3 regions of the Methylorubrum extorquens genome follow, and region 2 is predicted to be linked to each of the others. Evidence: predicted binding sites of a transcription regulator. Region 2 holds the regulator's gene; each other region holds the start of a gene.

Region 1 (9,631 bases), 2.3 Mb from region 2:
GAGGAGGTCGCCTTGACGTAGGGGCGCTTCTCGACGCCCGTGAAGACGTTCTTGAACTGCACCATGCCGGCGTTCGTGAACATCAGCGTCGGGTCGTTTTTCGGCACGAGCGAGGACGAGGGCACCACCGCGTGCCCGGCATCCCGGAAGTAGTCCAGGAAGCTCGATCGGATCTCGTTGACGCCGCTCATCGGATAGGCTCGAAAATCATGTCGCGTCGGGGAGCCGGCTGCGGACAGCACGGCGGCATTCTTGCGCCCTCATACGGGCCCAAGCTGTGTGAGTCACGTCGGCTCAGTACGTTGCTCAGCGCGCAGTTCGTGGCGGCCCGCGAGTTCGGCGAGATAGCTGCGCAGAAGCGTGACCCGCCGCGGGCGGAAGCTCGTGCCCGCCATCCGCACCGCTTCGATGCGGTCTAGCCGGAACATGCGGAATGCCTCGCGCAGGCAGCACCACGCCAGCAGGGTCATCTTGCTGTCGAGGTAGACGATGGAGAGCGGCAGGATCTGCCGCTCGGTGACCGCGCCGTCCTTGTCCGCGTAGCGCAGCGCAAGAGTCTCCTCCCGCCAGCACCCGGCCCGGATCGTCTCCATATCGGGGATCTCGGGGAAACGGGCCTCGAAGCGGCGAACCTGCGAGACTGCGTGGAGCAGGTGCTGCTCGGATCGGTCGGGCAAAGTGGCGGCGACCTTGGCCAGCGCCGAAGCGGCAGCCTGGGCCAGGGCGGGGTCCCCCATCTGGCGGACCTCGGCGAGGCCGAGAACCAGCGCTTCGATCTCCGTCCGATCGAAGGTTTGCGGTGGAAGGGCAATGTCCTCGATCAGACGGTATCCGTAGCCGCGCTCGCCATCGATCCGGGCGCCGGCGGCGCGCAGGCTGTCGATGTCGCGATAGAGGGAGCGCAGCGACACGCCGGTTTCCTCCGCCAGCCGCGCGGCGGTGACCGGAGAGGGCAGGACGCGCATCGCATGCAGCAGCCGGAACAGTCGATCGGTTCGTGCCATCGCCCAACTGACGGAAACTGGCAGGTACTCTGGGCTACACCCTCGCTTGCCAACCCGCCAGCCAGAGGCCACCGATGATCACGCTGTTCCACGCCCCGCAGAGCCGCTCGACCCGCATCGTCGCTCTCCTCAAGGAACTCGACGCGCTCGACGCCGTGCGGATCGAGGTCGTCACGATCCCGCGCATGGACGGCTCGGGCGAGCGCGACGGGCGCAACCCTCACCCCGAAGGCAAGGTGCCGCTCCTCGACCACGACGGCGTTCTGGTGCGGGAGTCGAGCGCGATCATCCAGCTCTTGGCCGAGCTGTTTCCGATATCCGGTCTGGGTATCCCCGCCGGCCACCCGCAGCGCGGCGCCTATCTCGGCTGGCTCGCGTGGTACGCCGGCGTCGTCGAGCCGGTCCTGACGCTGGAGGCCATCGGTCTCGATCATCCCGCCATTGCCCGTACCTTCCGCACGAGCGCCGACATCAAGGTACGGCTCGCCGAGGCGCTGACGGACAGGCCCTTCCTGCTCGGCGATCACTTCAGTGCCGCCGACCTCCTTCTGCACTCACCCTACGCCTGGTTCGGAAAGCCCGGCGAGCCGGCCATCGATGCCTGGGTCGATCGCTGCACCGATCGGCCCGGCGCCCGTTTCGCGGCCGCGTTCGATGCGAGGCACGCGGCGGCCTGACCGCTCGCCTTCGCAAAAGAAAGCCCGCAGCGATCGCTCGCGGCGGGCTTTCTCTTTCAGGTCGTGACGTGAGGCGCTGTTTTAAGCCTCTCCCTCATCGAGATCGTCGGCGGTCGGCTTGGCGGTCTCGAGGATCCGATCGGCGACGAGGCCCGAGTTCTGGCGGATCGAGGCTTCGATCTTGTTGGCGATGTCGGGGTTGTCGCGCAGGAAGCCCTTGGAGTTCTCGCGACCCTGGCCGAGGCGCTGGCTGTCATACGAGAACCACGCGCCCGCCTTCTCGACGATGCCGGCCTTCACGCCGAGGTCGATCAGCTCGCCGACCTTCGACACACCCTCGCCGAACATGATGTCGAACTCGACCTGCTTGAAGGGCGGCGCGACCTTGTTCTTGACGACCTTGACGCGGACCTGATTGCCGATGGCCTCGTCGCGATCCTTGAGCGTGGAGACGCGACGGATGTCGAGGCGCACCGAAGCGTAGAACTTCAGCGCATTGCCGCCCGTGGTGGTTTCCGGGCTTCCGTACATCACGCCGATCTTCATGCGGATCTGGTTGATGAAGATCACCATGCAGTTCGAGCGAGAGATCGAACCGGTGAGCTTGCGCAGGGCCTGGCTCATCAGGCGGGCCTGGAGGCCCGGCTGGCTCTCGCCCATCTCGCCCTCGATCTCGGCGCGCGGCGTCAGCGCGGCGACCGAGTCGACCACCAGCACGTCGATGGCGCCGGAGCGCACCAGCGTGTCGGTGATTTCGAGCGCTTGCTCTCCGGTATCGGGCTGCGAGATCAGCAGGTCGTCGAGGTTGACGCCGAGCTTGCGCGCATAGACCGGGTCGAGGGCGTGCTCCGCATCGACGAAGGCGCAGACGCCGCCCTTCTTCTGGGCCTCGGCGATGGTGTGGAGCGCGAGCGTCGTCTTACCCGAGGATTCGGGACCGTAGATCTCGACCACCCGGCCACGCGGCAGGCCGCCGACGCCGAGCGCGATGTCGAGGCCGAGCGAACCCGTGGAGATGGTCTCGACCTCCTGCACCTTGTCGTTCTTGCCAAGGCGCATGATCGAGCCTTTGCCGAAGGCCCGCTCGATCTGCGTCAGCGCAGCCTCGATCGCCTTGGACTTGTCCTTGTCGGCTGCTGCCATTGTCGAGGAATCCACCATCTTCAGCGCAGGCTGGGCCATCGCAAGGCTTCCTTATGCATGGGAGGGGCACGGCGCTCAATCCGCCGGAGCTGATGGATTTCGTACTTGTTTTGTTCTCGAAGCGCAAGCTCGACGTCGCGGTTTGCGCCGGAAAGAACAGAATGTGGAAGCGAAGCCGCCAATCGAGATTCCCTGCGACGGCGCAGGATGCAGACCGTCCTTGTGCCGATGTCGCTCTGACCGAATTTGGAGGCCGATTCCGCCTCTTGCGCGAGCCGCGCGCCATGCGGGCTTGATGGATGCCGACATCCGATATCCCGAAGGATCCGATCGGATGTCGTACGCTCCCCTCGGGCGCGTTCAGCTCGCCATCGTTTGCTTCACCGTCTCGACGAGCTGCTTCAGGCTGAAGGGCTTGGGCAGGAAGTTGAAGGCCTCGCCCTCGGGCAGGTTCTTGCGGAAGGCGTCCTCGGCATAGCCGGAGACGAAGATCACCTTGAGGTCGGGCATGTGCTTGCGCAGCTCGCGCAGCAGGGTGGGCCCGTCCATCTCCGGCATCACGACGTCGGAGACCACCACGTCGATGCCGTCGGCATGCTCCTCGATCAGGCGCAGCGCCTCGATGCCGGAGGCCGCCTCCAACACGGTGTAGCCCCGGGCGGACAACGCCCGGGAATTGACCGCGCGGACCGGATCCTCGTCCTCGACGAGCAGGACGGTGCCCTGGCCGGTATGGTCCGCCGCGGGCTTCGGTGGCGGCTCAGGGGGACGGGCAGCGGGAGAGCCGGACTCCGTGCTCGATTCGGCCGATCCCGCCTCGGCATCGTCACCGGACGCGGAGTTCGGCTCGGAGGCGCTGACTTTCGTCGATCCGGAGGCCGATCGCGGCGGCGGCAGCGGCTCGGGCAGGGCTTCGATGCCGGGCTCGTGGCGCGGCAGGTAGATGCGGAAGGTGGTGCCTTCGCCCACGATCGACTGCACGTCGATCGCCCCGCCGGACTGGTTGACGATGCCGAACACCGTCGAGAGCCCGAGCCCGGTGCCCTTGCCGATCTCCTTGGTCGTGAAGAACGGCTCGAAGATCTTCTGGCGTACCTCCGGCGGGATGCCTTCGCCGGTATCGGTCACCTCGATCATGACGTGATCGCCCGCCGGGATGCCGACCGGGCGCTCGCCATCGACGGGGCAATTGGCGGTGCGGATCGTCAGGCTGCCGCCGCCCGGCATCGCGTCGCGGGCGTTGACCGCGAGGTTCACGATCACCTGCTCGAACTGGTTCACGTCGGCCTTGATCGGCCAGATCTCGCGGCCGTGGCGGAAATCGAGCTGCACGCGCTCGCCGAGCAGGCGCTTCAACAGGAGCGTCAGGTCGGAGAGTGCCTCGCCGACATCCATCACCTCGGGCCGCAGGGTCTGGCGGCGGGAGAAGGCGAGCAGTTGGCGCACCAGGGATGCGGCCCGGTTCGCGTTCTGCTTGATCTGCATGATGTCTTGGAAGGCGTGGTCGGTCGGCCGGTGGCTCGCGAGCAGGAGGTCCGAGTAGCCGATGATCGCCTGGAGGACGTTGTTGAAGTCGTGGGCGATGCCGCCGGCGAGCTGGCCGACGGTGTCCATCTTCTGGGTCTGGGCGACCTGCTGTTCGAGCTGGCGCTGGGCCGTCGTGTCGAGCGCGTAGAGGATCACCCGCTCGCGGTCGCCATCGCTGCCGGCCTGCGCCTCGGCATCGGGGTTCGGCGTCCCGTCGGAATCCGCCGGGCTCATCCAGACCCGGGCCGAGCGATCACCCGGCCCGGACAGGCCGACCTCAATCGGATCCAGGCCGCCGAAGCCGTTGGCGGCCCGCGCCAACGCGCCCTCGATGACGCCACGGTCGCGCTCCAGCACCGCGTCGCGCATCAGCGGATCGGGCGCGTCGCGGCCGGCCTCCGCCGCTGGCTGGCGCGGCATGCCGGCGAACAGGCGCACGAACGAGGTGTTGGCACGGATCACCCGGCCGTCCCGGTCCAGGGTGGCGATGGCGATCGGGCTGTTATTGAGGAAGCGGGCGAGCCGCACTTCGGCCGCGCGCTGCGGCTCGTCGGCATCCGATCCGGCGGATCGGTTGAGCACGAAGGTGCGCGAGGGGCCGGGCGCTCCGTCCTGACCGTAGGCGACGCGGTGGTAGAGGCGCGTCGGCAGCGGCTGCCCGTTGCGGCGGCGCAGGTCGATGTCGTAGCGGTCGGTGCGCACCTCGCCGGGCAGGCCCGGTGAGGCGGTGAGCATGTCCGCGCCCGGTGCGATCTCGAGGAGCTTCAGCCCGCCGGAGCCGACGGTGGCGAGGTCGTAGCCGAGCCAGGAGGCGAGCGTCGCGTTCATGTAGACGATCGAGCCGCCGGCATCGATCGACAGGAAGCCGGCCGGCGCGTGGTCGAGATAGTCGATTGCGTGCTGGAGTTCCTGGAAGACGTTCTCCTGGCGCTCGCGCTCGTGGGTGATGTCGCTCACGGTCCAGAGCGCGGCGGAGCCGCGGTGGCGCGGGATCGGCCGCACCGCGATGCGGTACCACGCGAAGTCGCGGTCCGGCGCGCCGCCGGGCGGCGGCGACATCCGGATCTCTTCGGCATAGGCGCGGTCGTCGCGGGAGGCCTGGGCGAGCCGGTAGACCGCCTCCGAGACTTCCGGCGCGCCGACGAAGATGCGCTCGATGGAGCGGAGATTCGAGAAGCTGTCGCCGCCGGCAAGGCGCATATAGGCCTCGTTGGCGTAGATCATCCGCCCGTTGTCCTCGACGACGAGCTTGCCCTCGGGGGCGGCATCGACGATGGCGCGGGTGATGTCGTCGCGCGAGGCCGGGCCGGCGAGCTGAAGCGCGCCGATCGCCAGGGCGAACAGGAAGAACACGCCCGCCATCGCCAGCAGCGCCAGCAGCGCGAGGATAAGCGGCTGCGCCTGCTCGTTGGCGACGAAGGACAATCCCACCGCCGCGCCGACGAGCAGGCCCGCCAGCATCAGCAGCAGGCCGACCCGGCCGGGCCGTTCCGAACGATCGATCGAACCGGACGCCGGCACCGCTGGTCCGCTGACCTCAGCCATCAGGCCCTACCCATCCCTCGCACATGGACGGCACATGGCTGCTGCGAGCCCTGTGGGTCGTCGAATGCCGCGCCTTTTGCCGGAGCATTGCCGGACAATGGTGCATAAACCGTGGCGCCTGAACGACTTCGCCGTCCCATGCGGAAGCGGATCGAGCCTCAGGCGGCTCGGCGAAGGCGAAGCACGAAACCGATGACCTCCGCAACTGCGCGATAGTGCTCGGCGGGAATCTCGGCATCGACTTCGACCGTGGCGTGGAGGGCGCGGGCGAGCGGTGGGTTCTCCATCACCGGCACGTCGTGGTCGGCGGCGACGGCGCGGATGCGCAGCGCCAGCGAGTCGACGCCCTTGGCGACGCAGATCGGTGCGGCCATCCCGGCTTCGTAGCGCAAGGCCACGGCGAAGTGGGTCGGGTTCGTCACCACCACGGTCGCGGTGGGCACGGCGGCCATCATCCGCTTCTTCACGCGCGCTTGGCGCAATTGCCGGATCCGGGCTTTCACCTCGGGGCTACCCTCGCTCTCCTTGTGCTCCTGCTTCATCTCCTCCTTGGTCATGCGCAGACGCTTGTGCCAGCGGTTCCGCTGGTAGAGCGCGTCGCCGAGGGCGATCACGGCATAGACCGCGAGCATGCCGCCCATCATCTTGAGGGCGAGGGTCAGGGTGCCCTGGAGCGCGACGCCGGGATCGAGCTGGGCGAAGGATTCGGCCCGGTCGTGCTCGCTCCACAGGATCGTCCCGGCAATGGTGCCCACCACGACGATCTTGGCGAGCCCTTTGCCGAAATTCACCCAGGCATCCATGCCGAGCAGGCGCTTGGCGCCCGCCATGGGCGAGATGCGCGCGAATTTCGGCATCAGGCTCTCGGCGGTGAAGATCGGCCGGTGCTGGATCAGGCCGGCGGCGATGGCCGCGAGCATCGCGATGCCCAGAGGCACGGCGAGCGCCTTGGCGCAGACCCAGGCCGCGCGCAGCGCCACGCCGAGATAGGTGCCCGAATCCGAAGGCAGGCCGCCGGCATGTTCGAGGAAGCCGCGCATGTCGCGGGTCAGCCCCTCCGCCATGGGCTTAGCCGAGAGCATCAGGGCGAGGGTGAAAGCCGCCAGAATGAAGAAGGTGTTGATCTCGGGCGAGTTGGGGACGTCGCCCCGCTCGATCGCCTGCTCGATGCGCCGTGGCGTCGGGTCTTCGGTCTTGTCCTCGTCGTCGGTCTCGTCGGACACCGGCTCAGGCTCCCCTGTTCCCGATCAGCGCAAGGGGGATCAGCGACCCAGGAACGCGCCGAGATAGCGGCCGAGATCGTCGAGGAACAGCCCCATGATGAGGCCGAGCGCCCCGACGAACAGCATCATGCCGATGATGACCGAGGCGGGAACCGCGAGGAAGAACACCTGCAATTGCGGCATCAGCCGGGAGAGCACGCCGAGGCCGAGATTGAACAGGATGCCGAACACGATGAACGGCCCGGAGATCCGCACCGCCAGGGCGAAGCTGCGGCTGAACGCATCGAGGGCGAGCTTGGCCGCATCCGCCATCGCCGGTACGCCGCTCGGCGGCAGCAGGACGTAGCTGCGCCCGATCGCTTCGAGGGCGACGTGGTGCAGATCGGTCGCCAGGATGAGCGTGACGCCGAGCATCGCCAGGAAGTTGCCGATCGCCGCCTGCTGTCCGCCCATCGTCGGATCGACGGTCATGGCATAGGACAGGCCGAGCTGTTGCGAGATCACTACGCCCGCCGTCTGGAGCGCGGCGACGATCATGCGCACGCACAGACCCAGCATCAGCCCGATCAGGATCTCGCCGATCAGCAGCCCGATCAGGGAGGGGGCTGCCAGCGCCGCATTGCCCGTCGGCAGCATCGGGCGCACGGTCGGGAACAGCACCAGGGTCACGAGCAAGGCGAGGGCGAGCCGCAGGCGGCCCGCAATGAGCTGCTCGCCCAATCCCGGCATCAGCATCATCAGCGTGCCGACCCGGGCGAAGGTGATGAGGAAGGCCGCCGCGAGGCCGGGCAGCAGCAGGTCGAGCGGCGTGGTCATGCCGTCCCATCCTACACGCTTGGGCCGGCTGCCGCTGCCGCCGCATCATCCGCCCGCCGCGATCCGAGCAGCGATCCGGGCCATGTAGGCGGCCATGGCGTCGCCAATGAAGGGCAGCATCAGGAGCATCACGCCGAACACCGCGACGATCTTCGGCACGTAGATGAGCGTCTGCTCCTGAATTTGCGTCAGAGCCTGGAACAGCGAAACGATCAGGCCAACGACGAGGGCGACGATCATCATGGGACCCGCCACCTTCAGGAAGACGAAGATGCCGTCGCGGGCGATGTCGAGGATGGCGAGACCGGTCATGGGAGTTCGTCTTTAATCTGGGGGGGGCGTCGGCAGCATCCCCTCTCCCCGCTTGCGGGGAGAGGGCTTCGGCGACCTCGTCGTCGCCGAAGCAAGGCGGCAGCCGAGGGTGAGGGGGCGTTTCCATAGGAGCCTCTTGCTGAGGCGCCCCCTCACCCTCGCTCCCGCTTCGCCTCCGCTCCCGGCCCGCACAACGAGGTACAAGCCGGCCTCTCCCCGCGCGCGGGGAGAGGGGAAACCAGAACGGAATCAGATCGGCATCCGCATGATTTCTTCGTAGGCGGAGATCACGCGGTCGCGCACGGCGACGAGGGTCTGGAGGGCGGTTTCGCTCTCGGCCACCGCCGTCACTACGTCCACAACGTTGGCCTTGCCGGTGGCCGCCGAGAGGGCGGCGCGGTCGGCCTGCGCCCCGGATTGGGCGACGTTGTCGAGGCTCTGCTGCAGGAAGCCGGTGAAGCCGCTCGGTGCGGTCAGGCCCTGGGCCATGCCTTGGACGGGTTTGGCGGCACCGGGACGGGCGAGGCTTTGGGCGTTGCCGTAGGCACCGGCTGCGAAGGCGGAGGTCGTCATCGGGGCTACGCCTTCAGGATCTCGAGGGTGCGGGAGATCATCCGCCGGGTGGCGGTCACCATGTTGAGGTTGGCCTCGTAGGAGCGTTGGGCCTCGCGCATGTCCATGTTCTCGATCAGCCCGTTGACGTTGGGCAGGCGCACCTCGCCGCGGGCATCCGCCGCCGGGTTGCCGGGATCGTGCTTGGTGCGGAACGGCGTCGGATCGCGCCGCACCCGGCCGGCCTCGACGACGCTGGCGTTCAGTTCGTTGTCGAAGCGGCTGGTGAAGGTCGGGATCTTGCGCCGATAGGGATCGCCGCCCGCGGTCTGGGCGGTCGAATCGGCGTTGGCGATGTTCTCGGCGATGATGCGCATCCGGCCGGACTGCGCCTTCAAGCCCGAGGCGGCGATGCCGAGGCTCTTCAAGAAATCCATGACCGATCCCCGTTCAACGATGTCAGCGAGCGATGTCAGCGCTTGCCGACGGCGATTTTCAGGGCGTCGAGGCTCTTCTGGTAGAGCGAGGCGACGAGTTGGTAATCGGATTGATTGTCGCCGGCCTTCATCATCTCTTCCTCCAGGTTCACCCCGTTGCCGGAGGGGCGGACCTCGAAGCCTTTGAAGCGGCGCGGATCGGCGTTCGGTCCGGTGCTCGCCGTCATCCCGATATGCGTGGAATCGGTGCGGGCGATCCCGTCGCCGCCGACCGAGGCCCCGAGCGGCGTCGCGAGTTTCACCGAGGCCGCGGACGGCTCGGCGAGATCGCGCGGGCGAAAGCCCGGCATGTCGGCGTTGGCAACGTTCTCGGCGAGCAGTGCCTGGCGGGCCTG
Region 2 (9,631 bases):
CGGCGGCGGCGGTCGGCGGCCTCGTCGAGCGGCGGCGCGGTGGCGCTGGTCTCCAGCATGCGTTTCCCCTGATGGTCCGGCCCTTGAGCGGCCGTGAGCGTTTATCAGAGGCCGGTATTTACCCGAGACGGGCCCCGCGCCGACGCGGTCGGCGGCCATTCCATGACAGATGCCGGGGAACGTTGCGCACAAAGGCTTGGATCGATCGGAACGATGGGCCCTCGTTCCGGCATGGCAGGCGGCAAGCCCTGCCGGCCACCGTGCCTGGGCCTTCCCAGTGCGGGGGGAGAGAGGCCCGGGCGGCACGAGGGTCAGCTCAAGCGCGGTTCCCCCGTCTCAGTCTTCCCAAGCACATGACAGCCTGACTTTCGGACGCCGAAAGACTCAAGCGTATCCATTCGTGCAACCCCACGGTTTTCCCGAAGAACAAGCTGGAGAGCTTATTCCGGGAACGGTTTTGCGACGTTTGCCGTTGCGTCCCCGGCTTCGGCACCAAGTCGGTCGCTGAGAAGAAACAGGGACGGAACATGACGAAACTCTTTCGCAGCACGGCGACGGCGGCGATCCTGATGTTGGGCGCGGCAACCGCACTCGCTCAAGGCGGCGGCGGCGGCGGCGGTGTTGGGGCCGGGGGGGCCGGCGGCGGTGGTGCTGGCGCAGGAGGTGCCGGGATGGGCGCAGGCGGTGCCGGTGGAGGCGCTGGAGGCGCGGGCGGCGCGGGTGGCGGTGCGGCCGGCGGAGCACGGGGCGGCGCGGGCGAGGCCGGCGGCGCAGGCGGTGCCCGTGGGGGCGCCGATGTCGGTGGGACCCGTGGCGGCGAGAGCGGCGGGGCACCCGGTGGCGCGTCGCGCGGCGGCGAGAGTGGAGAGCCGGGTGTCCGTGGCGGGCGCGAAGGTGGCCCGGCCCGTGCCGAACAGCCGAGCGAGCGCGGCAACCGCGAGTCCGGGCAGACCGACCGCGGCGGCGCAGGCGAGCGCGGCGGACGGGACGGACGAGACGGGCCGGGCGAGCGCGGCGGGCGTGACGGCCGAGATGGGGCCGGCGAGCGCGGCGGGCGGGATGCGGCGGGTGAACGCGGCGGTGCCGGCGAGCGAGGTGGTCGTGGGGCCGCCACCGAGGCGCGGGGCGCTTCGAAGAACCTGAGCTCGACGCAACGCGGCGAGTTCCGCCAGTCGATCACCCGTTCCAGCGTTCGCGCCGTCACGAATGTCAACTTCGCCGTCCGCGTCGGCACGGCAATCCCGCGCTCGGTCTCGCTGCACCCGCTACCCCCAGCGATTCTCTCGGTGGTGCCGGCCTATCGCGGTCTGCAATTCATTCTCGTCGGGGACGACATCGTCATCATCGATCCTGACACCTACGAGATCGTCGACGTGATCCCGGCCTGATCCGGCTGCACGGCACGACCGGAGAGGCGGCGGGGCGACAGCTCCGCCGCCTCTTTCGCTTCCCGAGGTATGCTTGCGGAACAGGAGAGGAACGTCTAGGCTGTTCGTGCTTTGTTTTCAACGATTCTGCGGCGCCCTCGGCCCGCGCTCGACAGCAGGTGCCGCATGCTGACCCGCAAGCAACTCGAACTGCTCCAGTTCATCCAGCAGAGGATGCAGGAGAGCGGTGTGCCGCCGTCCTTCGACGAAATGAAGGACGCGCTCGACCTGAAATCCAAGTCCGGTATCCACCGCCTTATCATGGCGCTGGAAGAACGCGGCTTCCTCCGCCGTCTGCCGAACCGGGCGCGGGCGATCGAGATCCTGCGCATGCCCGATATGCCGGCGGCCAAGCCCGCATCGTCCGAGCCGCGACGCTTCACGCCGAGCGTGGTCGAGGGCGGCCTTTCGGCCAAGCCTGCCGCGCCGAAGCCTGCCATGCTTCAGGCCCATGACGGCAAGGGCCAGTCGGTGATGGTGCCGGTGATGGGCCGGATCGCTGCCGGTGTTCCGATCTCGGCGATCGAGAGCCAGAGCCATTCGATTTCGATGTCCCCCGACTTCCTGGCGGGCGGCGAGCACTACGCGTTGGAAGTGCGCGGCGATTCGATGATCGAGGCCGGCATCCTCGATGGCGATCTCGTGGTGATCCACAAGCAGGAGACCGCCAATAACGGCGACATCATCGTCGCGCTGATCGATGACGAGGAGGCGACGCTCAAGCGCTTGCGCCGCCGCGGTTCGTCGATCGCGCTGGAAGCCGCCAACCCGGCCTACGAGACCCGCGTGCTCGGTCCCGACCGGGTGCGCATCCAGGGCAAGCTCGTGAGCCTCGTGCGCCGTTACTGAGGGCTCTCGGCGTGCGGCGGGTCTGACGGATCCGCCGCACTCGGATCGTAGGAAGGTTGGGAGTCCGACAGGGCTGCCGGCGTTGTTGGGCCGGAAGGCCGGGGCTGCCAGGGCTGCGGCCGATCGGCCCCGCGGGCGGTGACGATGTCAGGCCCTGTCGTTCCAAGGCGGATCGCGGTGGCCCCCCGCGCCGCCAGAAATGCCCGGTCGGCGATCAGCGGCGCGGCACAGCCCGGCGGGGCACGCAAGCGGCTGATGAGGATGTCGGCCCGGGCGCAATCCTCGGCGAAGGCGCGCTTGTCGGTGACGAGGGCGACGGCACGGCCGTCCACCGCCGTGAGGGTGCAGCCGATCCGGTCGCAGCGCGGACCGTCGGCGCCGGTCGCGGCCTCCGGACGGCGCCCGTCACCGTCGGCCTTCAACCATTGTTCGAGTACGAAGCCGGGCGGGCGTCCGAGGACCACGAGGCGGCCGTCCTTGCCGCGGACCGCGGCGCCCGCCCCATCCCGATCGATATAGATGTCGTACCGGATCGGGCTCGCGGCGAGGGCGATTCCAAGCCCGGCCGGTATGAGGGCGAGGAGACGCAGCCGCGATACGGGGAGTGTTGCCAGCAGCAGGGCGACGGCGAGCAGCATCAGCGCACCCGTCCCGAAGGCCGGCAGCACGACGGTGGCCTGCCCAAACCCAGCGATCCAGGCGGAGATCTCGAGCATGCCGCGCACCGCAAGCCCCATCAGCCACCAGACCGGACGGTCGAGGGCGAAGGGGTAGGCCAGCATGCCGAGTACCGCCGCGGGCATCACCGCGAGCGAGACGAGCGGCAGAGTCAGCGCGTTGCCGACGAGGCCGAAGGGCTGCACGGTCTGGAAGTGGTAGGTCGCGAACGGTGCGGTGGCGAGCTGCGCCACCAGCGTCGTGGCAAGCGTTCCGACCACCGCCTTCGCCACCCATGAGGCGGCCCGCGCGATCCGAGACGAGCTGTCGGTTCGTAAGACCCGCCCGTCGATGAGCGGCGCGCAGGCGATGAGGCCGGCCACCGCGCCGAACGACATCTGAAAACTCGGGCCCAGCAGCGCCTCCGGCTCGCGGGCGAGCGCCAGGATCGCCGCGAGGGCGAGGTTCCGCAGGCTGAGCGCCGGGCGGTCGACGAGGATCGCGCCGAGCATCACCAGCGTCATGATCAGTGCCCGCTCGGCGGCGACATCCCAACCCGAGAAGGCGCAGTAGGCGGTCACGCCCAGCATCGCCGTACCCGCCGCGATCTTCTTGATGGGCCAGGCGAGGGCGAGCACCGGCACCAGGGCGAGACCGGCTCGCACCAGCCAGAACACGACGCCGGCCGCGAGCACCATGTGGAGCCCAGAGATCGAAACGACGTGATAAATCCCCGCCGCCCGCAGCACGTCGTTGGTCTCGTTGGAGATCAGCCCGCGCTTTCCGGTGACGAGAGCCGCCGCCACCGCGCCGGCCTGTCCGCCGATCGCGTCGGTGATGCGGCGGGTGAAGGCGTTGCGGGCCGCGTCGATGGCGGCGGTCAACCGCAGCGATAGGGCCAGCGGCTCGGCCGGGGGGCCGACCTCGACCTTGCCGACCAGCGAGCCCACGGCACCGATTCTGCGAAAGTAGGCGTCGCGCGCAAAGTCGTAGCCGCCCGGCCGCACCGCCTCCGGCGGCGGTAGGAGACGGGCGGTGGCGCGGATGGCGTCCCCCGGCCGCACCGCCTGCGCGGCACGGTAGGAGACCCGCACCCGGCGCGGACGGCGCTCCGCATCGAGATCGCCGAATCGCTCGACACGCACGATCAGCCGGGCGCCGCCCTCGCGCTCATCGAGCCCTTCGACCAAGCCAACGAGCGGCGCGATGGTGACGCGGGTCAGCACAGGCCCCGCCACGGAGGCGACGCGCCAGACGCCCGCGGCGAAGCCGAGGAAGACGGCGGCAAGGCCGAGCATCAGCGCGAGCGCTACCGGGCGCGCCCGCAGAAACAGCGTCACCGCAAGGCAGAGCCCCGCTGCGATCAGCGGCGCAGCCAGCGACGGCTCTCCATCGGTCGCGGTGAAGAAGACGAGAATGCCGGCCCCGAAGGCGACGGCGAGCCAGGGGAACAGCCGCCGCTGCTCGGCCTCGCGGGCGATGCTGCCGCGCAGACCGTCGAGAGTGGCCTGCCAGAGCTGTGCGGGGGCGGGAACGCGGCCGGCGAGGAGGGCCGGAACGGCCCCGCGCATCGCCCTGCCGCTGCCCCCTGCCATGCGCCCCCTGCCGCCCCCCGCCGCGCTCCGAGACCTGCGATGCCCGCGCGGCGGGCAATCGTGACGAATTCTTAACGCATCCGCTCGCTCGTGCTACACGCCCGCAGAGACCGGCCGCGGCCGCACGCGCGCCATCCCGCACTTTTTCAAGAAGAAGCCTCCCAGCAGCCGATGTCGTCACCGGTCGTCACGCGCTTTGCGCCCTCACCCACGGGCTTCCTGCATATCGGGGGAGCGCGCACGGCTCTGTTCAATTGGCTCTACGCCCGCCGCTTCGGCGGGCGGATGCTGCTGCGCATCGAGGACACCGACCGGGAGCGATCGACGCAAGGTGCGATCGACGCGATCCTCGACGGGATGCGCTGGCTCGGCCTCGATTGGGACGGGGAGGTGATCTACCAGTTCGCCCGCGCCGAGCGGCACCGCGAGGTCGCCGAGAGCCTGCTCGCCTCGGGCAACGCCTATCACTGTTACGCCACCGCCGAGGAACTCGTGCAGATGCGCGAGACCGCCCGTGCCGAGGGCCGTGCCCCGCGCTACGACGGCCGCTGGCGCGACCGCGACCCGTCCGAGGCGCCCGCGGGCGTGAAGCCGGTGATCCGCCTGCGCGCGCCGAGCGACGGTGAGACCGTGGTCGAGGACGCCGTGCAGGGCCGCGTCACCTGGGCCAACCGAGACCTCGACGACCTCGTGCTGCTGCGCTCCGACGGCACGCCGACCTACATGCTCGCCGTCGTGGTGGACGACCACGACATGGGCGTCAGCCAAGTGATCCGCGGCGACGACCACCTCACCAACGCCGCCCGCCAGAGCCAGATCTACCGGGCGCTCGGCTGGGACGTGCCGGCGATGGCGCATATCCCGCTCATCCACGGGGCGGACGGCGCCAAGCTGTCGAAGCGCCACGGTGCGCTCGGCGTCGAGGAGTATCGCGACCGCGGCTACCTCCCGGCGGCGCTGCGCAACTACCTCGTGCGGCTCGGCTGGAGCCACGGCGATCAGGAAGTGTTCTCCACGGAGGAGATGATCGCCGCCTTCGACCTGAAGGCGATCGGCCGCTCGGCGGCGCGGTTCGACTTCACCAAGCTGGAAAGCCTCAACGGGCTCTACATCCGCGGCAGCGACGATTCGGTGCTGGTGGATGCGATCGACGCGATCCTGCCGGTCCGTGGCCCCGAGCGGGGCCTGCCGACCAAGCTGACGCCGGATCTGCGCGAAAAAGTCCTGTCGGCGATGCCTGGCCTGAAGGAGCGCGCCAAGACCCTCGTCGAACTCCTCGACAGCGCCTACTACCTCTACGCCCCGCGCCCGCTCGCTCTCGACGCCAAGGCCGAAGCCTTGCTCGCGGGCGAAGCGCCCGAGCGGCTGCGCGCGCTCCTGCCGGCGCTCGAAGCCCTCCCGGAATGGAACGCAGCGACGACCGAGGCTGCGGTGCGCCAGTTCGCGGACGGTCAGGGAGTCAAGCTCGGCCAAGTCGCCCAGCCCCTGCGGGCGGCGCTGACGGGGCGCGCTACCTCGCCGCCGGTCTTCGACGTCCTGGCCGTGCTCGGCCGGGACGAGGCACTCGCCCGCCTCCGGGATCGCTTGCCGGCCTAAAGGCCGGCCACGCGACGGATCAACGCATAAGCCCTCTCGACGCATCGGCCGAGCCGATGCGTCGAGTCGCGATATCCGCACCTCTGGGCTTCGTGGCGCCATGAATGACAATCCGGCGCAAATGACAGCCCCAACTTTTGCCGGCGGCACATCGTCCGGTCGAGGGCCGGAAGATCCTGCTCGGACGCGTATTTCGGCGTCATCTTCGCTCTGACAGAGCGCTCTGAGTGACCAAGAGTTGCGCGCGGGAACCGGTCGGATGAGATTTCATCCCTCTCGTGCAGTAACAGATGCGGCCTGTTTTTCGCATATGCGAAGAGGCCGGGAGCGGCCCACCGTTGCTGGGCGCCGACCGATCCGCTAACCCGGTGCCTCAGTGAGCGGGTGCAGTGCTCTGCTGCGGCGCCACAACGGAGCGGGCGGCATTGGCCTCCGGTCCCGTGCTGTTCCCGTCGCAAGAAAGGGTCCGCGATCCCATGAGCGCTTCCGCCAGCACCATCATCGTGGGCGACAAGAACGTCGAATTGCCCATCAAGACCGGAACGATCGGTCCCGACGTCGTCGATATCGGCAAGCTCTACGCCCAGACCGGCAAGTTCACCTTCGATCCGGGCTTCACCTCGACCGCCTCCTGCGAATCGAAGATCACCTACATCGACGGCGACGAGGGCGTGCTGCTCTATCGCGGCTACCCGATCGAACAGCTCGCCGAGAACGGCGACTTCCTCGAAACCGCCTACCTGATGCTGTTCGGCGAGCTACCCAGCTCGGCCCAGAAGGCGGATTTCGACTACCGGGTCACGCGCCATACCATGGTGCACGACCAGATGAACCGCTTCTTCCAGGGCTTCCGCCGCGACGCCCACCCGATGGCGGTGATGGTGGCCTGCGTCGGCGCACTCTCGGCCTTCTACCACGACTCGACCGACATCTCGGACGAGTCCCAGCGGATGATCGCCTCGCTGCGCATGATCGCGAAGATGCCGACGCTGGCGGCGATGGCCTACAAGTACACGATCGGCCAACCTTTCGTGTATCCGAAGAACGACCTCGATTACACCTCGAACTTCCTGCGGATGTGCTTCGCGGTTCCGTGCGAGGAATACGTCGTCAACCCGATCTACGCCCGCGCGCTCGACAAGATCTTCATCCTTCACGCCGACCACGAACAGAATGCCTCGACCTCGACGGTGCGTCTCGCCGGCTCCTCGGGCGCGAACCCGTTCGCCTGCATCGCGGCCGGCATCGCCTGCCTGTGGGGCCCGGCCCATGGCGGCGCCAACGAGGCGGCGCTCAAGATGCTCATGGAAATCGGGCATCCCGAGAACGTGCAGAAATACGTCGCTAAGGCGAAGGACAAGAACGATCCCTTCCGCCTGATGGGCTTCGGCCACCGGGTCTACAAGAACTACGACCCGCGCGCGCGCATCATGCAGAAGACGACCCACGAGGTCCTGAACGAACTCGGGATCAAGGACGACCTGTTGGAGGTCGCCGTCCAGCTCGAGAAGATCGCTCTCGAGGATGAGTACTTCATCGAGAAGAAGCTCTACCCGAACATCGACTTCTACTCGGGCATCACCCTCAAGGCGCTCGGCTTCCCGACCTCGATGTTCACGGTGCTGTTCGCGCTCGCCCGCACCGTCGGCTGGATCGCGCAGTGGGCCGAGATGATCGAGGACCCGTCGCAGAAGATCGGCCGCCCGCGCCAGCTCTACATCGGCCCGGATCGCCGCGACTACACGCCGATCGGCCAGCGGAGCTGAGCTGAAGAGCGCCTCCGGACCCCGCGGTCCGGAGGCGCTCGATGTCAAAGCTTAAGATCGCGCTTGAGGCGCATGACCACGCGATCCAGCGCGCCGAGGAAGGCCGAGCGATCCTTCGGGGAGAATGGCCTTGGACCGCCAGTGATCGCGCCGGCTTCGCGCAGGTCCTGCATCAGGTTGCGGGTGGCGAGCGCGAGACCAACCGATGATTCCGTGAACGCCTTGCCATTCGGCGCGAGCGCGACCGCGCCGGCCTTCACGCAGCGGCTCGCCAGCGGCACGTCCGCCGTGATCACGACGGAGCCGGGGCCCACGCGCTCGGCGATCCAGTCGTCCGCCGCATCGAACTTGTCTCCGACGACGATGCGTTCGATCCAGGGCTCGCGCGGCAGGTTCAGGAAGCTGTTCGAGACGACGAACACGTGCAGGCCGTAGCGCCCGGCAACGCGGTACACCTCATCCTTCACCGGGCAGGCGTCGGCATCGACGTAGATCGCGATCCTCGGGGGTGCTTCCGTGCTCATGCCGCCCGCCGCGCCTCCAGCACGATCCGGGCCGCCGCCCGGCTCGGTTCCTCGTCGCCGGGCAGCCGCATCCGGCCGTCGATGCGGGCCAGCGCGTCGAGTTGCACCCGCCGGGCAGGGCCGCCTGCGAGAAGCGGGGCCAGCGTCTCGGCGAGCCGCTGCGGCGTGCAATCGGCCTGCACGAATTCCGGCATGGCGTTCTCGGACAGGATTAGATTCGGGAGCACGATCGTCGGCACCTGGATCAGGCGCCGAGCGATGACTTCCTCGACCCGCGACACCTTGTAGGCCACCACCATCGGCACGCCGGCGAGCGCGAGTTCAAGGGTCACGGTGCCGGAGGCCGCGAGCGCGGCCCGCGCCCGGCGGAAGGTGGCGTACTTGCCGGCCTCTCCGTGGACGATCCGCGGATGCCGCTCCCACGCGGCGGCGAGCCGCTCGATCAGGGCGCGGTGACGGCTCACCGCCGGCAGCTCGATCTCGAAGGGACCAACCCGTCGGCTGAGTTCGGCCGTCGCCTGTCCGAAGACCGGCATCAGCCGCTCGATCTCCGAGCGGCGCGAGCCCGGCAGGACGGCGAGGACCGGCGGGCGGCCTTCGCGGATCGCTGCCTCGTCGGGGGAGGGACGCAGCTCGGCCAGACGCTCGATCAACGGGTGGCCGACATAGGAGCAGGGCGGCCCGCCGAGGCGGCGATGCGCGTCCGGCTCGAAGGGGAGGAGGGCAAGCACGTGGTCGATGAAGGGCACCATGCCCTTAGCCCGCCAGGGCCGCCACGCCCAGACGCTCGGCGAAACGTAATCGACGATCGGCAGATCCGGCAGGCGCTTGCGCACACGGGTCGCCACCGCATGGGTGAAGCCGGGGCTGTCGATGATGACGAGCACGTCGGGCCGGCCCGCCACGACGTCGTCCACAGTCTCGCGGATACGCCGCAGCAGGGTGCGGGCGCGGGCGACCACGGGAAGGTAGCCCATCACCGCCACGTCATCGATGGGGAAGAGTGAGGGTAAGCCCTCCGCCTCCATCGCCTCGCCGCCGACGCCGCCGAGCGTGAGGGGCGCGGGCGCGAGCGCCCGCAGCGCCCGGATCAGCTTGGCGCCGAGCTGGTCGCCGGAATCCTCACCCGCGACGAGCCAGATCCGCCGATGCGTCATGGGGTGACCTCCACGCCGATCAGGAACAGACCCGCCGCATCCGCCGCCGCAACCGTCGCC
Region 3 (9,631 bases), 1.8 Mb from region 2:
CGTTCTTCGAAATCGCCGATGCCGAGTGGCGCCGCTTCTTCGAGGTGAACGTGATGAGCGGCATCCGCCTCGCGCGGGCCTACGGGCCCGGCATGGTCGAGCGCGGCTGGGGACGGATCGTCTTCATCGCCAGCGAGTCGGGCGTCAACATCCCGCCCGAGATGGTCCATTACGGCGTGACGAAGACGGCGCAGCTCGCTGTCTCCCGCGGTCTTGCCGAGACGGTGGGCGGCAGCGGCGTCACCGTCAACAGCGTACTTCCCGGCCCGACCATGACCGAGGGCGTCGCGGATTTTCTCGAATCGATGGGAGGGGGCGACGGCGATCTGGAGGCCAAAGGCCGCGCCTTCATCGCTGAGAACCGCCCGACCTCGCTCCTGAAGCGCCTCGCGCAGCCGGAGGAGGTGGCGAACATGGTCGCCTATCTGTGCACGCCCGCCGCGAGCGCCACCACGGGGGCGGCCCTGCGGGTCGATGGCGGCGTGCTGCGCGGCATCGCCTGAAGCTCACCGCTCCCGAGCCCACCGGACGTACGGGCCGGACTGACCGGCGCCGTACTCCGAGGGACGGCCCGCGAACGGTTCCTTCAAATCAGGACTTCAGGTGTGCGGCGAGGTGCTTGTTCATCTCGAACATCGAGCACTTGTCCTTGCCGAAGATCTTTTTGAGCTTCTCGTCGGCGAGAATCTCGCGCTTGTTCTCCGGGTTCTGGAGATTGTGCTTTTTGATGTGCTCCCACACCTTGCTGACGACTTCGCCGCGCGGCAGGGGATTGTCGCCGACAATGGCGGCGAGTTCGGGAGACGGCTTCAGGGGCTGCTGAAGCGCGTTGGGCTTGGTGCCGGAGGCGGCCTTCGTGGCGGTCTCCTTCTTCGGGGCACTCTTGGGCGCAGCCGCCTTCTTCTCCGTCGTCTTGGTAGCCATGGTTTCCCTCCGTCCTGCGGACCGGCGATTCGTGACACGAGGCCGAGAGGCATCGGGGCACTGAGGAGCAACAACTAAGCGGTGCCGCGCCCGTTCCAAGTGGAGATCAGCGCCGCCGCGGTGTCCATCCACAGATCAGCGGACCTTTCCGCAGGCCAATCCACTGTCCGAGGGATTTTTTCGCGCCGACCGCGGCGGGGTTCCGGTGATCCCGCCGTCCGACTCCCGCCCGGGCGGGAACCGTGCTGGCCACCTCGCATTCACGCTACACACCCGGATCGCGGGCCTGCCGGGGGCCCTTCGGGAACATGCTGGAGACGTGGATGCCGACGGATCTGCCCGAAGAGCGGGCCCTTCGAAAGCTGGGAACGCTGGAACTGGACCCGACGTCGGGCGAAGGGGTCGCGACCGACGAGACCCCCCGCTTGATCGCCTCGGACAAGGTCGAGGGCACCCCGGTCTATGACAGCACCGGGCGCCACCTCGGCAGCGTTCACAATTTCATGGTCGACAAGGTGTCGGGACAGGTCGCGTATGCCGTCCTGTCCTTCGGCGGCTTTCTCGGCTTCGGCGAAACGCACCATCCCCTGCCGTGGAACGCCCTGACCTATTCGGTCGAACTCGGCGGATACGTCGTCGATATCGACCCCGCCGATCTCGAAGGCGCGCCGACCCAGGGGCCCGGCGAAAATCCGTTCGACGATCCCCGTTTCGGAGGGCGCCTCAACGATCACTGGGGCGGCCGCAAGGCGCCGACCGCCTGAGTGGACCTCGCGAAACGCCGGTCGTTCCGCCGCGCCCGCAGAGGGGCCGGGCGGCGATGGTGCGTTTCGTGAGATCTTTTTAGAACTTGCCGCCGAGGCCGACGCTGCCGGCCGATCCCATCTGGGGCGAGAGGCCGCCGGAACTCGTCCGCGACGTGGTCTCGCCGTCGATCTCCTCCCTGCGGATGCGGCGCGGGCCGTCATCGGCGGTGCGGGTTTCGCCGCGGATGTTCTTCGGCAGCTCCAGAGTGCGGGTCGGGGCGGCGGCGAGCGGACGACCGTCGTCGTCGGTCTGGGCGCTGCGCAGGGGGCGGCCGGGCAGCGTGCCGCGGGCGGAAGGCGGCGGACCGAGATCGGTTTCCGGCATCACGCCGCCGCCGCCGCCGAGCGCCTGGCAGCCGCCCAGGGCCGCTGCAAGAAGGGCCGCGGCGCAGAGTCTCGACGGGTCGAACATGAAGTCTTGTCCTCGTAACGGCCGCCCCCGGCCCTCGGCTCGTGTAAGAGCCTAGCCGGTGACCCGGCCAAGGGGCGGTAGCGTTAAGATTTCCCGCACCCCTCTAAGCCAGGGTTTTGGCGAAAACCAGACGGCCGGTGCGCGTGTCCGCCCAGTTGCGGCGGGGCGATCTAGACGGCTTTTCTGCCGCATCCACAACTTCGCCGTGGTTGCCGGGCATGGACGATGCGTCCGCCCGCCCCATTACATCCGGGGGGCGTCGGCTCGTCGAGGCCGGCATGCGGATCTTTCAGACTGTCGAGAGGTAGTACGGGTGCTCAGACTGATCCGGCCGATCGTGACACCGGCGATCGCCCTCCTCGCCACGGCGGCCATGGCCGCGGACGGCTCCTCGGGCGCTCCCGGCGAGATCTCGCCTCCCCCAGCAGGCTCCACGCCCCCGGCCGTCGCGCCGACGACGGCACCGACACCGGCGCCCGCCGCCCCCGTCGTGGCCACGCCGAACGGTGCCGTGACACCGTCGCAGGGGGGCGGCACCCCGGCAGTGGTGCTCGACACCCAGGATTACGAGAGCCTGCTTGGTAAGAGCGTCCGCGCCATGAACGGCGACGATCTCGGCCGGATCATCGACGTCATCATCGACCGCGACGGACGTCCCCGCGCCGCGGTGATCGATTTCGGCGGCTTTCTCGGAGTCGGCTCTCGCAAGATCGCGGTGGATTGGCGCGTCCTGAAGTTCACCACCGAGGGCAAGGTCGGGCGCCTCACGCTCCAGCTCAACCGCAATCAGGTCCGCGTCTCGCCCGAATACAAGTCCGGCGACCCGATCGTCGTGCTCGGGGCCGCCAGCCCGGGCGCCGCGAGCACCGGCGCCGTCTCGCCGGAAGGTGACGCCTCCGCCGCCGAGAAGCCTGTCGCTCCGTCCGAAAAGGCCCCGGACCGGCCACAGGAGAAGACGCCGGACAAATGACGGCAAGCCCGGTGACGGAACGGCGCGCCTATCCGGCGCGCGAGCGCGACATCCATCGCACCGACCTTCGCGAGCGCGGCGGCTCCCGTCCGGCGCGGCGCGCGAGCCGACCGAGCACGCCCGGTCCCGCCGATCCGTCGCGCCGGGCGACCTACGGCCTCGACGCATTCACGTTCTTCATCGCCAACCTGCAGACGGGGTTCGGGCCCTTCCTGGCTGTCTACTTCACCCAGCAGAAGTGGACGCAGTCGGATATCGGTCTCGCGCTCACCGTGGGCAGCCTCGTCAGCCTGCTCGGGCAGATGCCGGGCGGCGCCTTCGTCGATGCCTCCCGCTCGAAGCGCTTCGCCGCCGGCTTCTCGGCCTTCTGGGTCGGCGCGAGCGCCGTGATGCTGGCCGCGTTCCCGACCTATCTCGTCGTGATGCTCGCTATGGCGATCCACTCGGCGGCGAGCTGCGTGCTGACCCCTGCCATTGCCGCGATCTCCATCGGCCTCGTCGGCCATGCACGGGCCGGCGAGCGGCTGGGGCGCAACGCAAGCTTCTCGGCGGTCGGCAACGCGCTGGGCGCCGCCGGCATGGGCGCCATCGGCTATTACCTCTCGAACAACGCGGTGTTCTATCTCGCGGGCGTGCTGGTGATCCCGGCCCTGGTGTCGCTGTCGTTCATCCCGTCGGGACGCGCCGTGGAAGCGGGCAGGCCCCGGCCCGCCGCCCAGGCGCCGGAACCGCGGGAGGCCGGCGGCGTCTCGGCGCTTCTGAAGAACCGGGCGCTCCTCTGCTTTGCCGCCTGCATGGTGCTGTTCTTCCTGGCCAACGCCGCGATGCTGCCACTGGTCGGCAGCGTCATGACCCTGCGTGCCAGCGAGACCGCCACGGCCCTGGTGGCCGCCTGCATCATGGTTCCGCAGGCGGTGCTCGCGCTCACCGCCCCCTTCGTCGGGCGCCTCGCCCAAAGCTGGGGGCGAAAGCCGCTTCTCGTGATCGGTTTTGCGGCCCTGCCCGTCCGCGGCCTGCTCTTCGCCTTCGTCAGCGACCCGTACTGGATGGTGGCGATCCAGGTCTTCGACGGCATCTCGGCCTCCGTCCTCGGCGTCATGGTCCCGCTGATCGTCTCCGACGTCACCCGCGGCACCGGCCGGTTCAACACCGCACTCGGGGCGGTCGGGACCGGCATGGGCATCGGCGCTGCCCTCTCCACGGCGCTCGCCGGCTTCATGGCCGACGAACTCGGCAGCCGCACCGCGTTCCTGGGCCTCGCCATCGTCGGTGCCGCCGGCCTCGCCCTCGTCCTCCTGATCATGCCGGAGACCCGGCGCAGGAACGGGGACGAGGGGCACGACCCGTCTTGACCTGCGCCGGCCGACGGGGTTGGAATCACTTTTTCGCCGCACATCCGCTTAAGCGCGGTTCAGCTTCGCCGAGGTACCCGGCGGAAAGCCGCGCTTGCTTGAAACATAAGGCGACGCTTCGCGTTGCGGTTAACGGGTGCCCTGTGCGCCCTCCAGCCACAATCGGCGCCCAGCGGGTCTGATCGAATCGGGACTGACGATCGCGATGGAAGATCTCTGCCAATACGCCAACAGACCGGGGGCCTTCGTCGGGCGCTATCTCAGGCGCCGGATCGTCCCGCATCTCGTGATTCTCTTCTCGGTGCTCGGTGCAGTGTCCTTCTCGGTCTCGACCGATTACGCGCTGAAGGGCGTGGTCGATGCCCTCGGCAAGGGACCGAGCGCGGGGCAGGTCTGGACGGCTCTGGCGGTGCTGATCGGCTTCATCGCCGCCGACAACCTGCTCTGGCGCGTCGCGGCGCTGGTTGGGGCTTTCACCTTCGTCGGCGTGACCGGCGACATCCGCCGGGATCTCTTCCGCCATATGACGGGCCATGCCCCGTCCTTCTTCGCCGACCGCCAGCCCGGTACGCTGGCCTCGCGCATCACCGCGACGTCGAACGCGATTTTCACCGTCGAGAACATGTTCACGTTCAACGTGATGCCGCCCTGCGTCGCGGCCGTGCTCTCGATCATCTACATCGGCACCGTGAACCTCACGATGGCACTCGTGCTCGCTGGCATCTTCGCCGCGGTCGTGCTGCTGATGTTCAAGATGGCCTCCGCCGGCAAGCCGCTGCACCACGACTTCGCCGCCAAGGCCGCGAGCGTCGATGGCGAGATGGTCGATCTCGTCGGCAACATGCCGCTGGTACGCGCCTTCTCCGCGTTCAACCGCGAGTTCGTGCGCTTCGACGGCACCATCGGCTCCGAGATGCGGGCGCGCCGCTCCTCGCTCCTCTACCTCGAGAAGCTGCGCATCACCCACGCCATCCTGACCGTGATCTCGATCCTCGGCCTACTCTACTGGTCGATCAAGATGTGGGAGGCCGGTCAGGCCACCACCGGTCAGGTCGTGCTCGTCTGCACGCTGGGCATCCGCATCCTCGCCGCCACCCGCGACCTCGCGGTCGCGCTTGTGGACGCGACCCAGCACACGGCCCGCCTGTCGGAGGCGCTGCACACCCTGCTCCAGCCGCACGAACTGGTCGATCATCCGGAGGCGGAGAAGCTCATCGGCCAGACCGGCGCCGAGATGCATTTCGACCACGTCGCCTTCAGCTATCCCGACGGGCGCACCGTCTTCTCCGATTTCGACCTGCTGATTCCGGCGGGGCAAACGGTGGGGCTGGTCGGCAAGTCGGGTGGCGGCAAGTCGACCCTGTTCTCACTGATCCAGCGCTTCTACGAGGTGCAGGGCGGGCGCATCCTCATCAACGGTCAGGACATCAACCGCGTCACGCAGGAGAGCTTGCGCGAGGCGATCACGGTGGTGCCGCAGGACGTGTCGATGTTCCACCGGTCCTTGCGCGAGAACATCCGCTACGGCCGGCCCGACGCGACCGACGAGGAGGTGTGGAAGGCGGCGGAAGCGGCCCACTGCACCGACTTCATCCAGTCCCTGCCGGAAGGCTTCGACACCATCGTCGGCGACCGTGGCGTGAAGCTCTCCGGCGGCCAGCGCCAGCGCATCGCCATCGCCCGCGCCATCCTGAAGGACTCGCCGATCCTGCTCCTCGACGAGGCGACATCGGCTCTCGACGCGGAATCCGAGGAGGCGATCCGTGCAGCGCTCGCCAACCTGATGAAGGGCCGCACGGTGATCGCCATCGCCCACCGGCTCTCGACGCTGAAGGACTTCGATCGGATTGTCGTGCTGGAGGGCGGGCGCATCGTGCAGGACGGCTCGCCGGAGAAGCTGACCCATCTCGACGGTTTCTACCGCGAGCTGATGAAGAAGGAATCGATGTCGATGTCGCTCGCCGCGGCCTGACATCAGCGGCTGCATCTCTGCTCGTCGGGCGGGAGGGGTGCAAAAACCGGCCGGTGGATCGACATAGCTGTCATGAGGCCGGGCGGATCCCTCACCGCCCGGCCTTGTTTTTTGCCGATATGAAGCCGGAGCGTGCCGTGGCCGAGCAGCAATTCGCCAGCGACAACTACGCCGGGATCTGCCCAGAGGCTCTCGCCGCGATGCAGGCGGCCAATGCCGGGCACGCTCCCGCCTACGGCGCCGATACCTGGACGCAGGCCGCCGCCGACGGTTTCCGGCGGCTGTTCGAGACCGATTGCGAGGTCTTCTTCGTTTTCAACGGCACGGCCGCCAACTCGCTGGCGCTGGCCTCGCTCTGCCAATCCTACCACAGCGTGATCTGCGCCGACTCGGCGCATATCGAGACCGACGAATGCGGCGCGCCAGAATTCTTCTCCAATGGCTCGAAGCTGCTCACCGCCGCCACCGATGACGGGAAGCTTACCCCCGAGGTCGTGCGGACGATCTCTGGCAAGCGCAGCGATATCCATTTCCCGAAACCGCGAGCCGTCACGCTGACCCAGGCGACGGAGACGGGGCGGGTCTACTCCCTTGACGAGATTGCGGCGATCTCGGCCGTCTGCCGCGCATCGGGCCTGCGCCTGCACATGGACGGCGCGCGCTTCGCCAATGCCTGCGCCTCGCTCGACGCCTCCCCGGCCGAGTTGACCTGGAAGGCCGGCGTTGACGTCCTCTGCTTCGGAGGCACCAAGAACGGCATGGCGGTGGGCGAGGCCGTGATCTTCTTCGACCGCGGGCTCGCGGAGGATTTCGACTATCGCTGCAAGCAGGCGGGCCAGCTCGCCTCGAAGATGCGCTACCTCTCGGCCCCCTGGGTCGGCATGCTGGAAAGCGGGGTGTGGCTCGACAACGCCCGACACGCTAACGCGTGCGCCCACAGGCTCGTGCGGGGGATTGCCGACGTGCCGGGAATCTCGCTCGCGGCACCGGTAGAGGCCAACGGCGTGTTCCTGAACCTGCCTGCCCCGGTTCAAGAGGCGCTGCGCGCCCGTGGCTGGCAGTTCTACGGCTTCATCGGCGGGGCGTCCCGCTTCATGTTCGCCTGGGACTCGGAGCCGGCGCGGGTCGATGCGCTGGCGCGAGACATTCGCCTCTGCGCCCTGCCCGCGGCGGCGTGATCGTTGTGACGGATATCGGCCCGATCAGACGAGGTAGGTGATGGTGGCCGCCAGAGCCGTCGCCACGGTGGCGATGGCAAAACCCGATGACGAGAGCAGCATCGTCGAACGGGATGCGGTCGGCTCGGGCTCGTCGGTGTAGCCAAAGGCTTGGCCTGCGGCCTGTTCCAGGCGCATGAGGGAGAGGTGACGCGCTTGGGCGGCGGCGGGGGTCATCGGCGTGGCTCCCTTACGGTCAAGCTGACCTTGGCGAGTTAACGTCCGGAAACCGTCTTCTGTTCCCACTGCCATCCTGGGCCACGCCCTCTTAACGTTTCGCTGCCTCGTTTCGGCCGCAGGATTGCCGCCCGGCGCAGGCTTCGAGAGGCACTCTTAACCATCCGCCCGCATCACTGAGATGACACTGCGCCGGGCTTGGCAGGACGGTCGGGCTTCGAACACGGCCGGCCATCGTGGTACTGCGACCGGCGGAAGCGGACAGGAGGCTTTTTGTTTCCTGTTTGTTCCGATACAACGAAGGTATGAAGAGCCATGCAGCCCGTCTCCGACCCGATTCGAGGAGCCGTCGCGTGAGCGATCCGGCACGCGACCTGTTCGGACCCGGTGCCAAGCCTCCCGCCGCGGAGGCCGAGCGCCGCCGCCGCCTCACCCCCGTGGCGCCGACTCCGGCGCAATCTCCGGTGCCGGAAACGGCGGAGGCCGGCTACGACGCCTCGGCGATCGAGGTGCTGGAGGGGTTGGAGCCGGTGCGGCGCCGGCCCGGCATGTATATCGGCGGCACCGACGAGCGGGCGCTGCATCACCTCTTCGCCGAGGTGATCGACAACTCGATGGACGAGGCGGTCGCGGGCCACGCCAGCTTCATCGAGGTGGAACTGGAGGAATCGGGCTCTCTCGTCGTCACCGATAACGGTCGCGGCATTCCCGTCGATCCCCACCCGAAATTCCCCGGCAAGTCGGCGCTCGAGGTCATCATGACCACGCTGCACGCGGGCGGTAAATTCGACTCGAAGGTCTACGAGACCTCGGGCGGCCTGCACGGCGTCGGCATCTCGGTGGTCAACGCGCTCTCGGACGTGCTCGAGGTCGAGGTCGCCCGCAACCAGACCCTCTATCGCCAGACGTTCTCCCGCGGCCATGCGCAGGGAAGCCTGGAGACGATCGGGCGGGTGCAGAACCGGCGCGGCACGCGGGTGCGGTTCCACCCCGACGCGCAGATCTTCGGCTCGCTCAAGTTCGATCCGCGCCGCCTATTCAAGATGGCCCGTTCCAAGGCCTACCTGTTCGGCGGCGTCGAGATCCGCTGGCGCTGCGCCCCTGCCCTGCTCGAAGGGCTGGAAGATGTTCCGGCTGAGGCGGTGCACCGTTTTCCCGGCGGCCTCTCGGACTATCTCGCTCGCGACATCGAGGGGAAGGAGCTCGTCCTCGATTCCATCTTCTCGGGGAAGATCACGAAGCCCAGCTCGCACGGTTCGCTCGAATGGGCGGTGGCCTGGACGGTGGCCGATGACGGCGTCTCGCATTCCTACTGCAACACGATCCCGACGCCGGAGGGCGGCACCCACGAGGCGGGTCTGCGCGTCGCGCTGCTGCGAGCCCTGCGCGAACACGCCGAGCGCGTGAACCAAGCCAAGCGCATGACGGCGGTGACCACCGACGACGTGATGGCGACCTGCGCCTCGATGCTCTCGGTCTTCATCCGCGAGCCGGAATTCCAGGGCCAGACCAAGGACAAGCTCGCGACGGTCGAGGCTTCCCGCATCGTCGAGACGGCGGTGCGCGATGCCTTCGACCACTGGCTCGCGGCCTCGCCCGCCCAGGCCAACAAGCTGCTCGACTGGGTGATCGACCGGGCGGAGGAGCGTCTGCGCCGCCGCCAGGAGAAGGAGGTCGCCCGCAAGAGCGCGACCCGCAAGCTGCGCCTGCCCGGCAAGCTCGCCGATTGCTCGGCCGCCGGCACGGAACGCTCGGAGATCTTCATCGTCGAGGGCGACTCGGCCGGCGGCTCCGCCAAGCA

Evidence for each region. The regulator LexA, encoded in region 2, represses DNA repair genes until DNA is damaged. The targets are predictions, from matches to a motif close to TGTTCNNNNTGTGTTCNG.
Region 1: recA (recombinase RecA) is a predicted target of LexA. The motif match lies at 2,925-2,942, and genes of this name have one in related genera.
Region 3: parE (DNA topoisomerase IV subunit B) is a predicted target of LexA. The motif match lies at 8,105-8,122, and genes of this name have one in related genera.

The regions. Positions count from the first base shown of each region.
Region 1 is NZ_JALJXF010000001.1:3,387,514-3,397,144, reverse strand. It holds gene alaS (alanine--tRNA ligase) at 1-191, opposite strand, end outside; gene J2W78_RS16085 (helix-turn-helix transcriptional regulator) at 285-1,004, opposite strand; gene J2W78_RS16080 (glutathione S-transferase family protein) at 1,079-1,681, shown strand; gene recA (recombinase RecA) at 1,763-2,842, opposite strand; gene cckA (cell cycle histidine kinase CckA) at 3,185-5,896, opposite strand; gene flhB (flagellar biosynthesis protein FlhB) at 6,055-7,119, opposite strand; gene fliR (flagellar biosynthetic protein FliR) at 7,159-7,935, opposite strand; gene fliQ (flagellar biosynthesis protein FliQ) at 7,981-8,247, opposite strand; gene fliE (flagellar hook-basal body complex protein FliE) at 8,497-8,820, opposite strand; gene flgC (flagellar basal body rod protein FlgC) at 8,826-9,236, opposite strand; gene flgB (flagellar basal body rod protein FlgB) at 9,272-9,631, opposite strand, start outside.
Region 2 is NZ_JALJXF010000001.1:1,072,913-1,082,543, forward strand. It holds gene J2W78_RS05340 (MFS family transporter) at 1-59, opposite strand, end outside; gene J2W78_RS05345 (hypothetical protein) at 441-1,154, opposite strand; gene J2W78_RS05350 (DUF1236 domain-containing protein) at 1,176-1,388, shown strand; gene lexA (transcriptional repressor LexA) at 1,554-2,276, shown strand; gene J2W78_RS05360 (ComEC/Rec2 family competence protein) at 2,270-4,528, opposite strand; gene gltX (glutamate--tRNA ligase) at 4,700-6,124, shown strand; gene gltA (citrate synthase) at 6,601-7,890, shown strand; gene J2W78_RS05375 (YaiI/YqxD family protein) at 7,935-8,414, opposite strand; gene lpxB (lipid-A-disaccharide synthase) at 8,411-9,571, opposite strand; gene J2W78_RS05385 (LpxI family protein) at 9,568-9,631, opposite strand, start outside.
Region 3 is NZ_JALJXF010000001.1:2,829,493-2,839,123, forward strand. It holds gene J2W78_RS13340 (SDR family NAD(P)-dependent oxidoreductase) at 1-503, shown strand, start outside; gene J2W78_RS13345 (SWIB/MDM2 domain-containing protein) at 592-924, opposite strand; gene J2W78_RS13350 (PRC-barrel domain-containing protein) at 1,248-1,688, shown strand; gene J2W78_RS13355 (hypothetical protein) at 1,768-2,142, opposite strand; gene J2W78_RS13360 (PRC-barrel domain-containing protein) at 2,456-3,112, shown strand; gene J2W78_RS13365 (MFS transporter) at 3,109-4,464, shown strand; gene J2W78_RS13370 (ABC transporter ATP-binding protein) at 4,670-6,436, shown strand; gene J2W78_RS13375 (threonine aldolase family protein) at 6,574-7,614, shown strand; gene J2W78_RS13380 (hypothetical protein) at 7,639-7,830, opposite strand; gene parE (DNA topoisomerase IV subunit B) at 8,184-9,631, shown strand, end outside.